2 linked regions of the Rhodopseudomonas palustris genome follow. The protein of the gene in region 1 interacts with the protein of each later gene in a pairwise test. Links are inferred from orthologs where the notes say so. Each region holds a gene or a part of one and is shown in the gene's direction. Other genes may lie near its edges. The genes, in order: ybgC and secA.

Region 1 (7,555 bases):
GCAGACGTTCGTCAACAAGGACGGCGCCGCGACACTGAAGCTCGGCCAGGCGCGCGGCGTCGCGATGCTGGTGCCGGCGATGCGCGGCCTCCTGGTCGCCGAATACGCGCCCAATCTCGTGAAGAAGACGGTGGTCGGCGCCGGCCATGCCGACAAGACCCAGATCCAGATGATGCTGAAGATCCTGCTGCCCAAAGCCGATCCGAAAAGCGCCGACGCCGCCGATGCGCTGGCGATCGCCATCACCCACGCCCACCACCGCGGCGCCGCGCAGCGGCTGAAGGCGGTGGGGGCGTGAGGACTATCGGGACCATGCTTAGCTCCGAGCACAGACCACTCCCTCTCCCGCTTGCGGGAGAGGGCTGGGGTGAGGGCGAAGCGGGCACAGTGCTCAGGGCCCCCCACCCCCGACCCCTCCCCGCAGCGGGGAGGGGGGAAGAGAACAGCGCGTTCCCTCTCCCGCTTGCGGGAGAGGGCTGGGGTGAGGGCGACGCGGGCACAGTGCTCGGGGACCCCCACCGCCGACCCCTTCCCGCAGGCGGGAGGGGAGAAGAGGCGCCTTGCCTTGGAGCCGCAACGTGATCGGCAAGCTCAAGGGCGTCATCGACAGCTACGGCGAGGATTACGTGATCCTCGACGTGCAGGGCGTTGGCTATCAGGTGCACTGCGCCAGCCGCACGTTGCAGGCGCTGCCATCGCCGGGGGAGGCGGCGACGCTGTCGATCGAAACCTATGTGCGCGAAGATCAGATCAAGCTGTTCGGCTTCCGCACCGATCACGAGCGCGAGTGGTTTCGCCTGCTGCAGACCGTGCAGAGCGTCGGCGCCAAGGTGGCGCTGGCGGTGCTGTCGACGCTGCCGCCGAATGACCTCGCCAATGCAATTGCGCTGCGCGACAAGGCCGCGGTGGCGCGCACCCCCGGCGTCGGGCCGAAGGTTGCCGAGCGCATCGTCACCGAGCTGAAGGACAAGGTGCCGGCCCTCGGTGCGGTCGATCCGGCGGTGGTGAAACTCTCGGGCGCGATCGACGACAATCGCGCGCCGCGTGCAGTGGCCGACGCGATCTCGGCGCTGGTCAATCTCGGCTACGGCCAGCCGCAGGCGGCGGCCGCCGTCGCCGCAGCCTCCCGCACCGCCGGTGAGGATGCCGAGACGGCGCAGTTGATCAAGCTCGGCCTGAAGGAGCTGTCGAAGTGAGGATCACCGACGCCGACCGCGCACTGATCGATGCCGCGATCGCGGCGATCACCAAGCGCTATCGCAATGATTGGCAGGAGGTCGGCGCCGCGTTGCTGACCCGCACCGGCAAGCGTTATGTCGCGGTCAATCTCGATGCGTATCTCGGCCGGATGGCGGTATGCGCCGAAGCGGTCGCGCTCGGCCAGGTGATCACCGAGCTTGGGGAGGCCGGGATCGACACCATCGTGGCGGTCCGTCATCCCAAGCCGCATGATTCCGACCGCGAAGTCCGCGTCGTCTCGCCCTGCGGCGCCTGCCGCGAACTGATCTGGGACTACGACCGCAACGCCCGTGTGCTGGTGCCCGGACCAGATGGTGTCGAAGCCGTCGGGATCAGCGATCTGCTGCCGAACAAATACAGCCGGGAGCGGGTGTTGTGAGTGTGTTGGCCGATGAGATCGCTCCCGGAGCAGCGCGCTCCCTCTCCCGCCTGCGGGAGAGGGCTGGGGTGAGGGCGACGCGGGCACAGTGCTCGTGGACCCCCACCCCCGACCCCTCCCCGCAAGGGGGAGGGGAGCGCTCAGTGCTCGGCGGCATGGTACATTTCCCCCATGACTGAACCTTCCCGTCTCGTTACACCCGAGCGCCGCGGTGACGACCTCGGCGATGCGGCGCTGCGGCCGCAGAATCTGTCCGAGTTCGTCGGCCAGCAGCAGGCGCGCGCGAATTTGCAGGTGTTCATCGACGCCGCGCGCAAGCGCAAAGAGGCGCTCGACCATGTGCTGTTCGTAGGTCCGCCGGGGCTCGGCAAGACCACGCTGGCGCAGATCGTGGCGCGCGAGCTCGGCGTCGGGTTTCGCGCCACGTCGGGCCCGGTGATCGCCAAGGCCGGCGATCTCGCAGCCTTGCTGACTAATCTCGAAGAGCGCGACGTGCTGTTCATCGACGAGATCCACCGCCTCAGCCCGTCGGTCGAGGAGGTGCTGTATCCGGCGATGGAGGATTTTCAGCTCGATCTGATCATCGGCGAAGGTCCAGCCGCGCGCTCGGTGAAGATCGACCTGTCGAAGTTCACGCTGGTCGGCGCCACCACGCGCGCCGGCCTGCTCACCAATCCGCTCCGCGACCGCTTCGGCATTCCGATCCGGCTGAATTTCTATACGATCGAGGAACTCGAAAGCATCGTCACCCGCGGCGCTCGCGTGCTCGGGACGCCGATCACGGCGGATGGCGCCAACGAGATCGCCCGCCGCGCCCGCGGCACGCCGCGGATCGCCGGTCGGCTGCTGCGCCGGGTCCGCGACTTTGCGTCGGCTGCGGATGCCGAAGCGATCGACCGCGCCATCGCCGACCACGCGCTTGGCGCGCTGGAAGTCGATAGCGCCGGCCTCGACGCGATGGATCGACGCTACCTCACCACGATTGCGCTCAACTATGGCGGCGGCCCGGTCGGCGTCGAGACGATGGCGGCGGCTTTGTCTGAGCCTCGCGACGCTATTGAGGACATTATCGAGCCTTATCTCATCCAGTGCGGCTACCTGCAGCGCACCCCACGCGGTCGCCTGCTGACCGACCACGCCTTTCGTCACCTCGGCCTCGCCGCCCCCTCGCGGGATCCCGCGCAGTTCGGGCTGTTTGGCGATACCGGGGACCAAGAGTAGCTCAACGATGACTGACTCTCGCTTGCATCATCCTTCCCTCGACGGCGCCATCATCGATGGCGCTCACCACATGCACGTCCGGGTCTATTACGAAGACACCGACTTCTCCGGCATCGTCTATCACGCCAACTATCTGCGCTTCATGGAACGGGGGCGGACCAATTATCTGCGGCTGCTTGGGGCGGCACAGAGCGAGTTGTTCGCGGAAGCCGAAAGCGAGACCCCGGGCTTTGCCTTCGTGGTGCGGTCGATGCAGCTCGACTTCCTCAAGTCGGCCAAGATGGACGATCTGCTAGAGGTGATCACCCGGCCGGTCGAAGTCCGCGGCGCGTCGATCACCATGCAGCAGCAGATCAAGCGCGGCGACCTCGTGCTGATGGAGGCCAAGGTCAAGGTCGCGTTCGTCTCGGGCGGTCGGGCGAAGCCTATCCCGATACCGCTTCGGGTCGCCATGAAGGCGGACGTCGCCTGATCCCGCCCGGGCGGCCGTTGCCTGTTTCCCGAGCTAGGGCGCTCCGGAATTTGATGTTACAGGGGGCGAGCCGGAAGCTCGAACCCCTCGGACATCTTGATGAGTGATACGCCCCATAGGATTGTTATCGTCGGCGGCGGCGCCGGTGGCCTGGAACTCGCCACCGCGCTCGGCAACAAATACGGCAAGTCGGACGCCGTTCGCGTCACCTTGGTCGACCGCAGCCGCACCCACATCTGGAAGCCACTGCTGCACGCGATCGCTGCCGGCTCGCTGCGTCGCTCCCAGCACGAGCTGAACTATCTGGCCCAGGCGCACTGGCACGGCTTTCACTACCGCCTCGGCGAGATGAATGGTCTCGACCGCGACCGCAAGGTCGTCAAGCTGGCCCCGGTGATCGATGACGAGGGCCGCGAGATCAATCCGGAGAGCGAGCTCGGTTACGACACGCTGGTGATTGCGATCGGCAGCGTCACCAACGATTTCGGCACCCCCGGCGCCCGCGAGCACGCGGTGCCGCTGGAGACGCCGGAGCAGGCGTCCCGCTTCAACAAGCGGATGGTCAACGCCTGCCTGCGCGCCCAGCATCAGCACACGCCGATCGAGCCCGGCCAGCTCCACGTTGCGATCATCGGCGCCGGCGCCACCGGCACCGAACTCGCCGCCGAGCTGCATCACACCGCGCGCGAGATCATCGCTTACGGTCTCGATAAGATCGATCCGGAGCACGATCTCAAGATCGTGCTGATCGAAGCCGCGCCGCGCATTCTGCCGGCGCTGCCGCCGCGGATCTCGGAAGCGACGCTGAAGCTGCTGCTCGATCTCGGCGTCGAGGTGCGCACCGGCGCCCGCGTGGCAGAAGTGCTCGATCATGCGGTTCGTCTGGCCGACGGCGAAGTGATCCCGTCGGAGCTGGTGGTGTGGGCCGCCGGCGTGCGTGCGCCGGATTTCCTCGAAGGCATCGACGGCCTGGAGACCAACCGCATCAACCAGCTGGTGGTCCGTCCGACGCTGCAGACCACCCGCGACGACAATGTGTTCGGGATGGGCGACTGTGCCGCCTGCGCAATTCCCGGCTACGAGAACGGCGTTCCGCCGCGGGCGCAGGCCGCTCACCAGGAAGCCGAATTCATGCTGGAGCAGATCGAGAAGCGGCTGAAGGGTGAGCCACTGGGAGAGTTCCGCTATCGCGATCTCGGCTCGCTGGTGTCGCTCGGCAAGTACTCGGCGGTCGGCAATCTGATGGGGTCGCTGGTCGGTAAGAGCTTCCTGATCGAGGGCTATTTCGCCCGCTTCATGTATCGCTCGCTGTACAAGATGCACGAAGCGGCGCTGTACGGCCGTGGCCGCACGCTGCTCAGCGTGCTGTCCGGCTCGACGCGCCCCACGCCTACGGTGAAGCTGCATTAGCCTGCCCAGCGGCCTGTGGGTCGCCCCGGTGTCTCCCGGACAGCCTGTGCGTCCGCCGTCGGTTAGATTGGCGGCGTAACGGCTGATTCGGGCGCAAAGGGAGGCGAGGCGTGACCAGAGGAGTGCAGTCTCGCGAGGTGCCGCTGATGGGGCAGGGCGAGCGCGATTTGCGGCTCGATTTCCTGCGCGGCGTCGGCCAGTGGATGATCTTCGTCGATCACATCCCGTACAATTTCCTCAACTGGTTCACGCTGCGCAATTACGGTTTCTGCGACGCGGCCGAGTTCTTCGTCTTCATCTCCGGCTATTCGATCGGGTTCGCTTACGGGCCAGCAGTGCGTGCCGGCGAAATGGTCGCGGCGACCAAGCGGCTGTGGACCCGCGCGGCCCAGCTCTACGTCGCGCACATCTTCCTGTTCCTGTTCTTCACCGCGCAGATCTCCCGCGCGGCGCGTCGGTTCGACAATCCGATGTACAAGGACGAGTTCAACGTCGCGCAATTCCTCGAAAATCCCGACGTGATGATCCAGCAGGCGCTGCTGCTGAAGTACAAGCCCGTCAATCTCGACGTGCTGCCGCTGTACATCGTGCTGGTGGTTGCCGCACCGCTGATCCTGTGGGGCCTGCTGCGCCGGCCGCATCTGACGCTGGTGTGCTCCGGTGTTTTGTATTTCGCGTCCCGACACTTCGGCTGGAATCTACCGTCGTTCCCTGACGGGCACTGGTACTTCAACCCGTTCGCTTGGCAGTTCCTCTTCGTGTTCGGCATCTGGTGCGGTTTCGGCAATGGCCCGCAGATCCGCCCCTGGGTGAAGTCGCTGCCCAATCAGTTGCTGAGCTGGACCATCGTGCTGGTTGCGCTGGTGATCGCGCTGTCTTGGAATTTCGAAGCGCTGTACGGCCTCGTGCCGGAATCGATCGGCAAGATCCTTTACCCGATCGACAAGACCAGTCTGGCGCCGGTGCGGCTGATCCACTTCCTGGCGCTGCTCGCGATCGTCATAAAGCTGCTGCCGCCGGATCTGCCGGCGCTACGCTCGGAGCATCTGCGCCCCATCATCCTGTGCGGCCAGCGATCGCTGCCGGTGTTCTGCTTCGGTGTGATCCTGGCTTTCACGGCGCATTGGATCCTGGTCCAGGTGTCGAGCAGCATCGCGATGCAGATCCTGGTCAGCGTCGGCGGCATCGGCCTGATGACCGGCGTGGCCTGGGTTGCGACGTGGTACCGGACTCTGCCGACGCTGGTGACGGTTCCTCCTACCGTGCCGGTCGAACACCACGGCGAAGAGCGGGCAGACCACACGCACAACACTGCTGCCGCCGAAACGGAGCCATCGACGACCGAGCGCGCTTGACTCGTTGTACCGATCGGTACAGTCTCGCTGCGTTCCGTTCGCAGTGGAGAAGCCGTCATGTCGCGTCCGCCGTTGCCGCCGTTCACCCGCGAGACCGCCGCCCAGAAGGTGCGGATGGCCGAAGATGCCTGGAATTCGCGTGATCCCGCGCGGGTGTCGCTCGCCTATACGCCCGACAGCCGCTGGCGGAATCGCGCCGAGTTTCTGCAAGGCCGCGACGCGATCGTCGAATTCCTGACCCGCAAATGGACGAAGGAGCACGAATACCGGTTGATCAAGGACCTCTGGGCGTTCGACAGCCGGTTCATCGCTGTGCGCTTCCAATACGAGTGGCACGATGACGCCGGGCTTTGGTATCGCTCCTATGGCAACGAGCAGTGGGAATTCGACGACGATGGACTGATGCGCCGGCGCGAGGCCAGCATCAACGACGTCGCGATCAGCGAGAGCGACCGCCGCTTCCATTGGCCGGCGCCCGGTCCGCGTCCCGACGATGTACCGGGGCTCGCCGCAGAGCCGTTCTAAGAGCGTGTCGGGAGAGACATGAAAGACCGCGCTACCCTGCTGCCGCTGCTTGGCGAAGTATTTCGGACCCACGGCTACGAAGGAGCGTCGCTGGCGCTGATCACGGAGGCGACGGGGCTCGGCAAGGGCAGCCTGTATCACTTCTTCCCCGGCGGCAAAAAGCAGATGGCCGAAGAGGTGCTGGCCGAGATCGACGGCTGGTTCGAGGCCAACATCTTCGCGCCGTTGCGCGATCCGGCCGATCCCCGCGCCGCCATCGCGGCGATGCTCTCGGGCGTGAACGAGTATTTCCGTTCGGGGCGTCGCGTCTGCTTGGTCGGCGTGATTGCGCTCGGCCATGCGCGCGATGAGTTCGCCGCGCCGGTGAACGACTATTTCACGCGCTGGCAGGACGCGCTGGCGGCATCGCTGCGCCGTTACGGCCTATCGGCCGCCGCGGCCCGGCGCCGCGCCGAGGATGCGGTGCTGTCGATCCAGGGCGCTCTCGTGCTGGCGCGTGCACGTAATGACGCAGCCGTATTCACCCGCGCGTTGTCCGAATTGAAGGCGCGACTGCTGCCGTAGTCTTCGACTCTCTCTCCCTGCGCACTGAGCAACGGGTGAGGGCGCTCCGCTCAGCGAGGCACTGAGTCAGTGCTTGCGACGCCCTCACCCCAGCCCTCTCCTGCAAGCGGGAGTGGGAGCGCGCAGCGACCTTGGGTTCGCTGATGGCTTCACTCGACCACTCTCCCCGTGCACGGCCCAACCGCTGCCGCTGAATGGAACCGAGATGTCGTCTTGGTCGGTGCAAACTTCTCCGCCATGCTGTCGGCCAAGGACGACGATGATCGTCTTACAGCCGAGGGAGACGCACGCCATGCTCTACGCCATCCTTTGCTATCACGACGAGAATTTCGTCGGTTCCTGGAGCCGCGAAGAAGATGCCGCCGTGATGGAGAAGCTCAAGGCCGTGCA
Region 2 (8,216 bases), 700 kb from region 1 along the record:
CTCGACCAGGATGTGGCGGGCGTGAACTTCCTGCTCGCCGGAGATCTGCTTGGCGGCTTCGTCATAAACCTTCTTCATCGCCTCGTCGGTGGTCGCGGCCTTGCCTTCGGCGGCGAGCACATCGTCCATCAGCAGACGGTTACGGGCGAAATCCAGACGCTTCTTGAAATCCGCGTTGTCCTGGATCTTCTTGTCCTCGGCTGCCTTGGCGACGATCTTCATGTCGATCAGGAAGGCGAGCACGTTTTCCTTCCGGGTCGCGGGATCGAGCTGGGCGAGGCTCGGGCCGAGCTCCTGCTCGGCAAGGTCGACGTCGCTCTGGCGGATTTCGGCGCCGTTGACCTTGGCGAGCACGGGGTTCGCATCCTGGGCGCGCGCAGCCGGCGCGGCCAGCAGCGCAAATGCGAGACAACCTGTCACAGCCGCGCTGATGAGGCCGGCGCGCCGGCCGGATGAGACTGCGTTGGACGCAGGTGTCATGGAAAATCCTTGTCTTGAAAGCCGGGGTGTCGGGGCGGCGGAACAGTCACCCAATCGCGGTGCCTTGGCAACGCGAAAACTCTGTCAAAATGATGAAATCCTTGAAAGGCGGGCGCGTTGACAACCCTCAGGCCCAGCCATATCTGTGCCGCCACAGGCTCGGGTCGGGCGGTCGTCGCGCGACCGCACCCTGGGCAGCCGGCCCTCGGATTGCTGGATTACCAATCATTTCGCGCGCGCACCTGTATCCTGATAGGTGCCTGAGCGTCACGATGAGTTGATAGTGGCTCGAGCGAACGGCATCAAGGCTGCGAAGTCACACCGCAACAACAGGAAGCTGGCATGATCGGCGCGCTCGCCCGCAAACTCTTCGGCTCCGCTAACGACCGCAGGGTCAAGGGCTACCAGACGCGGGTCGCCGCGATCAACGCGCTCGAACCGGAACTGGCCGCGCTGTCCGACGAGGCGCTGCGCGCCCGTACCGCTGAATTCCGCGCCGAGCTCGCCAACGGCAAGACCCTCGACGACCTGCTGGTACCGGCGTTCGCCACCGTCCGCGAAGCCGCCAAGCGCACCCTCGGTCAGCGTCACTTCGACGTTCAGCTGATCGGCGGCATGGTGCTGCACGAGGGCGACATCGCCGAGATGAAGACCGGCGAAGGTAAAACCCTGGTCGCGACGCTCGCCGTGTACCTCAACGCACTCGCCGGCAAGGGCGTCCACGTCGTCACCGTCAACGATTACCTCGCCAAGCGCGACTCCGGCTGGATGGGCCAGATCTACGGTTTCCTCGGCATGACCACCGGCGTGATCGTGCACGGGCTCGACGACGCCCAGCGCCAGGCGGCCTATGCCTGCGACATCACCTACGGCACCAACAACGAGTACGGCTTCGACTATCTGCGCGACAATATGAAGTACCGGCTGGAGGACATGGTCCAGCGCGGGCACAATTTCGCGATCGTCGACGAAGTCGACTCGATCCTGATCGACGAAGCCCGCACCCCGCTGATCATCTCCGGTCCGCTCGACGACCGTTCGGACTTCTACAACACCATCGACACCTTCATCCCGCGGCTCGACAAGTCGGACTACGACGTCGACGAGAAGCAGCGCACCGTGACGCTGACCGAAGCCGGTATGGAGAAGATCGAGACGCTGCTGCGCGACGCCGGCCAGCTTCGCGGCGAGTCGCTGTACGACGTCGAAAACGTCTCGGTGGTGCACCACGTCAACCAGGCGCTACGCGCCCATGCGCTATTCCAGCGCGACAAGGACTACATCGTCCGCAACGACGAGGTGGTGATCATCGACGAATTCACCGGCCGCATGATGCAGGGCCGGCGCTATTCGGAAGGCCTGCACCAGGCGCTGGAAGCCAAGGAACACGTCACCGTCCAGCCGGAAAACCAGACGCTGGCGTCGATCACCTTCCAGAATTACTTCCGGATGTACGACAAGCTCGCCGGCATGACCGGTACGGCGGCCACCGAGGCCGACGAGTTCTTCGACATCTACAAGCTCGAAGTGGTCGAGATTCCGACCAACCTGCCGATTGCCCGTCTCGACGAAGACGACGAGGTGTATCGCACCCAGCAGGAGAAGTACGCCGCGATCCTCGCCGAGGTCGAGCGTGCCAACAAGCGAATGCAGCCGGTGCTGGTCGGCACCGCCTCGATCGAAAAGTCCGAGGTGCTGGCCGAATATCTGAAGAAGAACGGCTACAAGCAGATCGACTTCACCGACCCGAAGGGGATGGACAAGCTGTACGCCGCCGCCCGCGCCGGCAAGCCGGCGAAGCTGTTCGCGGTGCTGAACGCGCGCTTCCACGAGCAGGAAGCCTATATCGTCGCCGAAGCCGGCGTGCCGGGCGCGATCACCATCGCCACCAACATGGCCGGCCGCGGTACCGACATTAAGCTCGGCGGTTCGCTGGAGATGCGGATTCAGCAGGAAGCCGCACACATCACCGACGAGGCCGAGCGGGCGGCGAAGATCACCGAGATCAAGGCCGACATCGAGCGCTTCCGCGACATCGTGCTGAAGGCCGAGGACGAAATCGAAATCGAGCCCGCCAAGGGCAACAAGCCGGCCAAGACCGCCAAGCGCCCCGGCGGCCTGTACATCATCGGCTCCGAACGTCACGAGAGCCGCCGTATCGACAACCAGCTGCGCGGCCGTTCCGGCCGTCAGGGCGACCCGGGCCGCTCGAAGTTCTTCCTGTCGCTGGAAGACGACCTGATGCGGATCTTCGGCTCCGACAAGCTGGACACTATGCTGACCCGCCTCGGCCTGAAGGAAGGCGAGGCGATCATCCATCCGTGGATCAACAAGGCGCTGGAAAAGGCGCAGCAGAAGGTCGAGGCGCGCAACTTCGACATCCGCAAGAACCTGCTGAAATTCGACGACGTTCAGAACGACCAACGCAAGGTGATCTTCGATCAGCGCATCGAGCTGATGAAGGAAGACAGCGTGGCCGAAACGGTCGCCGATATGCGCCACACCTACATCGAGGACCTGGTCGCCAAGTACGTGCCCGAGCACGCTTATGCGGAGCAGTGGGACGTCGCCGGGCTGAAGGCCGAGGTCGAGCGCGTGGTCGGCCTCGACATTCCGGTCGACGAATGGGCCAAGGAAGAGGGCATCGCCGACGAAGAGCTGATCACGCGGCTGGAGCGGGTGTTCGACGAGCACATGGCCGCCAAGGTCGGTCAGTGGGGCGCGGACGTGATGCGCTACGCCGAGAAGAGCATCCTGCTGCAGACCCTCGACCATCTGTGGCGCGAGCACCTGGTGATGCTCGATCACCTGCGCCAAGTGATCGGCCTGCGCGGCTACGGCCAGCGCGATCCCTTGCAGGAGTACAAGTCCGAAGCCTTCAATCTCTTCCAGGAGATGAGCTCGCACCTGCGCGAGGCTGTGACGGCGCAGCTGATGCGCGTCGAGATCATTCCGCCGGATCAGCCGCAGGAACTGCCGCCGATGGAGGTCCACAAGATGGACCCCGACACCGGCCAGGACGAGATGGCGCTTGCCAGCGTGACGCTGGCGCCGGCGCAAATCGCCGACAAGGCGGACCGCGATCCGACCAAGCCCGAGACCTGGGGCAAGGTCGGCCGCAACGAGGACTGCCCGTGCGGAAGCGGCAAGAAGTACAAGCATTGCCACGGCCGCTACGCCTAAGCGCCGCAAAGCAGATCAAGACACTCAGCGATGCCCGGCCTCACCGCCGGGCATTTTGCTGTTTGCTGTCTGGAAAGTCGGCCGCCGTAGCGGTCATTCCGGGGCGCGCAGCAAAGCTGCGCGAACCCGAAATCCAGAGGTTATTGAAATCGTGCCGGTGCCCAGCCCGGCGAGATTCCGGGTTCGCTCGCTGACGCGAGCGAACCCGGAATGACTGGCCGATGGACTTTGAAGAATAAGAGCGAGCCGCCTCAGCGGAACGCCGAGAACCGGCTGTCGAACGAGTTCGACGATACCACCGGCGCGCCGCCGGAGATCATGCCAGACGGCCTGGCGGGGGCCGACGAGGTGGTTTCGGCATCGACGCTCGGCTTCAGCGGCGGCCGCGACGCAGCGGCCTGCTTGGTCTCGGCAGCCTTCGGCGCGGCGCCTTGCGGACGCGGCGCCGGCTCGTGGCGCGCCGCGGTGCTAGCCGGCGCAGACGGCGCCGGCCGGGCGGCCGCGGTGGATTCGCCAGGCTTGTGGCTGCCAGCGAGCAGTCCGCCGATGTCGTCCTTCGACGCCGAGGCGACGCGTGCCTTCGCGGCGGATGCATTCGGTTCCGCCGGAGCGGCGACCAGCAGATTATCCGAGGGACGCGGCGGATTGACCGTCGGCGGAATGGTGCCGGGCGCGCGATCGAACGAGGCGACCGACAGCGACTTGTCCTCGGGCACTTCCGACAGGCCGGTCGAGGCATCCGGAATCTTCGAGGCGAACACGTGATTCATGCCGCCGTCGATGCCGGTGTTCAGCCGAGCTACCGGGGTGCCCTTGGCCACCAGCTCGGCGATCTTGATGTTGTCCTGCTTGTCCTTCTCGCGCACCGCCTCGGCGATGTCGGGACGAATCTCGTAGGTCGGACACTTGGCCGAGGCGTTGAACTGCAACGGCCTGCTCGAGCCGGGCGGCGGCGCGGCATCGAACACGTATTTATGCTCGCAGAAGTCGACCTTCGGCTCCTGCCGGGTGACTTCGAAATGGTCGTAGCCTTCCTTCAGCATCTTCCAGAACGGCATGTTCGGGTTGTTGCGATGCTTGGCGAAGTTCACCGGCGTCATCTTGAACGGATAGGCCTGCAGCTGGAACGCGCGCTGGCCGCCGAAGAACGACTCGCGCCCGAGCGCGTAGATCTCGGCGATCTGCTCGTCGGTCATCGCGTAGCAGCCGCGCGACGAGCAATCGCCGTGCACCATCAGCTGCGAGCCGGTGCGGCCGAGCGACTTGTCGAACGCGTTCGGATAGCCGGTGTTGAACGATAGATAGTACGAGGACTGCGGGTTCATCTGGCCCGGCGAGATCGAATAGAATCCCTCGGGTGCCTGACGATCGCCTTCGCGGATTTTCGGCCCCAGATCGCCGGACCAGCGGCAGATCGGATAGGACTTCAGCAGTTGGAAAACGCCAGTGCGGTCCTGCTTCCAGACCTCGAGCTCGGCTTCCTGCTTGAACAGTCGCACCAGGATCGGCGACTGCAGGTCCATGTTCTTTTCCTGCATCGCCGCGACCAGCTTGGGCGGCACCGGCTGGTTGGCCTTGGCATTGGTCGCCAGCGCCATCTGATCGCTGTTGCAGCCGGCGAGCAAAGGCATCGTCGCGAGCGCAGCTGTCAGCATCAGCGCGCGTACAAGCGGGCTTTTCGTCACCACGAAGCTCCCCCGACGACCGGCAAACCCGCACCCCACATTCGAGCTATCCAGTCGTCCAGCTTCCGCGCGGCCATCTCCGGCACCGGATCTTGCAAGATCCGGCGGATTCGACCGCTCGCATTTACCAAACTCTGCACCGCGTTGGCCCCAAACCGCTGGGGCCGTGTGCAGTCTGCCAAGATTATCCTTAAGCCCTTGGGGTCGCAAGCCGATCAGGCCGGCGGCAGGGCGGTCCGGAGATCATGGTCAAGGAACATTGAATCGCCGGCGCGCGGCGAAACTGCGGCCGAGCGCCGAATTTCGAACCAGCGGTGCGGATTTGGTTAAGAGTTGATCAATCCGGCGGACCGGCAGCGAGCCGGTCCCGATCAGGCCAGCTTGCGGCCGATATCGAGGAACTTCTGCCGGCGCTGGGCGCGGATCGCATCGCGGCCCTGGCCCTTCAGCTCGGCAAAGGCGGCCGCGATCGCATCGCCGGCGGTGGCGATCATCGCTTCTGGATCGCGATGGGCGCCGCCCTTCGGTTCGGCCAGGATCTGGTCGATCACGCCGAACCTCAGCAGGTCCTGGGCAGTGATCTTCATCGAATTCGCCGCTTCCTGCGCCTTGGTGCCGTCGCGCCACAGGATCGAGGATGCCGCTTCGGGCGAGATCACGCTGTACACGGCGTGTTCGAGCATCAGCACCTTGTTGGCGGTGGCGATCGCGATCGCGCCGCCGGAGCCACCCTCACCGATCACCAACGCGACGTTGGGCACGCCGAGCTGCAGGCAGGCGTCGGTCGAGCGGGCGATCGCCTCGGCCTGGCCGCGCTCCTCGGCGCCGATCCCCGGATAGGCGCCGGCGGTATCGACCAGCGACAGCACCGGCAGATCGAAGCGGTCGGCCATTTCCATCAGCCGCACGGCCTTGCGATAGCCTTCCGGCCGCGCCATGCCGAAATTATGCCGGAGCCGGGTTTCGGTGGTCGAACCCTTTTCCTGGCCGATGACGCAGACGGCTTCGCCGCGGAAGCGGCCGAAGCCGCCCACCAGCGCCTCGTCGTCGCCGAACTTGCGGTCGCCGGCCAAAGGCGTGAACTCGGTGATCAGACCTTCGATGTAATCGACACAGTGCGGCCGCTGCGGATGACGCGCGACCTGGGTCTTCTGCCACGGCGTCAGCGCCGCATAGAGATCCTGCAGCGCCTGCTGCGCTTTCTCTTCGATCTTCTCGATTTCCTCGTGGATGTCGCTGCCGGAGGCCGCGAGCGTGCGCAATTCGTCGATCTTGGAATCGAGTTCCGCCACCGGCTTTTCGAAGTCGAGATAGCTGCGCATGGGCCCGGACATGACTTTGGCGATATGGGGAGGAAAGCTGCGGCCGATAGGGCCGCCCGGCTTTTCAAGCCATCCGGGAGCCAAGTCAAGCGGCTGGGACAACTGCCGCAGCGCCGGATCGTGCACCAGCCGGCGCGGCTCGCGCCGGTCAGGTGGCCGGCAGCCGGCGGTTGAACCGCAGAAGCGCTGCCGGCTGCGGTCGAAATCGATGACGCTTCGGTAAGTTGATTTTCATTCGCCGATCTGATGGCTCGGCACCGCCCCTGCCCTAGCCAGAAAGTCCAACATGACCGCCTCAGACGACGCTCCCATCTCGACCGATCGCTTCATGTTCGGGCGCGCGCAGCGCTGGCTGCACTGGTCGATGGCGTTGCTGATCTTCGCGGCGATCGGGCTCGGCATCGTGTCGGCCTACTATCCATCAGGCCAGCAGCCACGGCAGGGTTTGCTCGAACTGCACAAATCGATCGGCTTCACCATCCTGGCGCTGCTCATCGTCCGCATCGTATGGCGGCTGGTCAGCGGCGAGCCGCCATATCGGCGGCCGCTCGGACATCTCACCGAAATGGCGGCCCGCGCCGGCCATCTGGCACTCTATGGCCTGATGCTGTTCATGCCGCTCAGCGGCTATCTGTTCTCCGGCGCCGGCGGCTACTCGCTGCCGTGGTTCGGACTGTTTCAATGGCCACGTCTGGTGCCGCGCGATCACGCCCTCTCCGAATGGGGCCAGATGCTGCATGACCGCGGCGCCTGGGTGCTAGGCGCGGTGCTGGCGGTGCATCTCGGCGCGGTGTGCTGGCATCAGTTCGTCAAGCGCGACGAAGTGCTGTCGCGGATGACCGGCCGGGCTTCCGAAAGCTAGCGCGGCTCAGCGGCCTTCGCCGAGCGGGTGCAGGTCGCGCACCAGGCTCTTCAGCCGCTCCTCGACCACATGGGTGTAGATCTGCGTGGTCGAGATGTCGCTGTGACCGAGCAGCGTCTGGACGATCCGCAGGTCGGCGCCGTTGTGCAGCAGGTGACTGGCGAAGGCGTGGCGCAGGACGTGCGGGCTCACCAGCCGCGGCGACAGCCCGGCGCGCGCTGCCAAATCCTTCAGATCGCGGGCAAAATGCTGGCGGGTGAGATGCCCGCTCTCGCCGAAGGACGGAAACAGCCATTTCGAGGCCGGCGCGCCTTTGGTTTCTTTGGTGGCGGCCGCAACCTCTTCAAGATAGCGCGCCATCGCCTGCTTGGCGCCGGCGTTGAGCGGCACCAGCCGTTCCTTGTCGCCCTTGCCGCGGACCACGATCATCCGCGCGTCGCGCCGCGCCGCTGAGAGCGGCAGCGACACCAATTCCGAAACGCGCAGCCCGGTGGCGTAGAGCACTTCGAGCAGGCAGTTCAGCCGCGCCGCGCGCAGCCGAGCCGGCCCCTCCGCGGCATCGGTCTCCTGCCGGGCGCAGGCCAGCAGCCGGTCGACATCGGCAATCGACAGCACCTTCGGCAGGCTGCGGCCCCGCTTCGGCCCAGCCAGGATCGCGGCCGGATCGTCGGCACGAATCCGCTC

What was found.
Region 2: the proteins of ybgC (region 1) and secA interact in binary tests that used the Escherichia coli proteins (3 or more experiments, as listed by UniProt). The link is inferred for Rhodopseudomonas palustris from one-to-one orthologs.

What each region holds. Positions count from the first base shown.
Region 1 is NZ_CP019966.1:1,264,219-1,271,773, forward strand. The notes cover bases 1,858-4,578. They hold ybgC (tol-pal system-associated acyl-CoA thioesterase), read left to right. Parts: upstream 1,858-2,846; coding sequence 2,847-3,311; downstream 3,312-4,578. Other genes in these bases: ruvB (Holliday junction branch migration DNA helicase RuvB), read left to right, coding at 1,858-2,839; RPPS3_RS05910 (NAD(P)/FAD-dependent oxidoreductase), read left to right, coding at 3,411-4,578. Outside these bases: crossover junction endodeoxyribonuclease RuvC, read left to right, coding at 1-298; Holliday junction branch migration protein RuvA, read left to right, coding at 579-1,196; RPPS3_RS05895 (cytidine deaminase), read left to right, coding at 1,193-1,618; more of ruvB, read left to right, coding at 1,790-1,857; more of RPPS3_RS05910, read left to right, coding at 4,579-4,721; RPPS3_RS05915 (OpgC domain-containing protein), read left to right, coding at 4,868-6,076; RPPS3_RS05920 (DUF1348 family protein), read left to right, coding at 6,134-6,601; RPPS3_RS05925 (TetR/AcrR family transcriptional regulator), read left to right, coding at 6,620-7,165; RPPS3_RS05930 (YciI family protein), read left to right, coding at 7,458-7,555.
Region 2 is NZ_CP019966.1:559,706-567,921, reverse strand. Bases 482-3,863 are described here. They hold secA (preprotein translocase subunit SecA), read left to right. Parts: upstream 482-822; coding sequence 823-3,663; downstream 3,664-3,863. In the rest of the region: RPPS3_RS02660 (peptidylprolyl isomerase), read right to left, coding at 1-480; RPPS3_RS02650 (L,D-transpeptidase family protein), read right to left, coding at 3,915-5,348; RPPS3_RS02645 (acetyl-CoA carboxylase carboxyltransferase subunit alpha), read right to left, coding at 5,720-6,682; RPPS3_RS02640 (cytochrome b), read left to right, coding at 6,957-7,532; site-specific tyrosine recombinase XerD, read right to left, coding at 7,539-8,216. UniProt on the Escherichia coli protein: Required for protein export, interacts with the SecYEG preprotein conducting channel.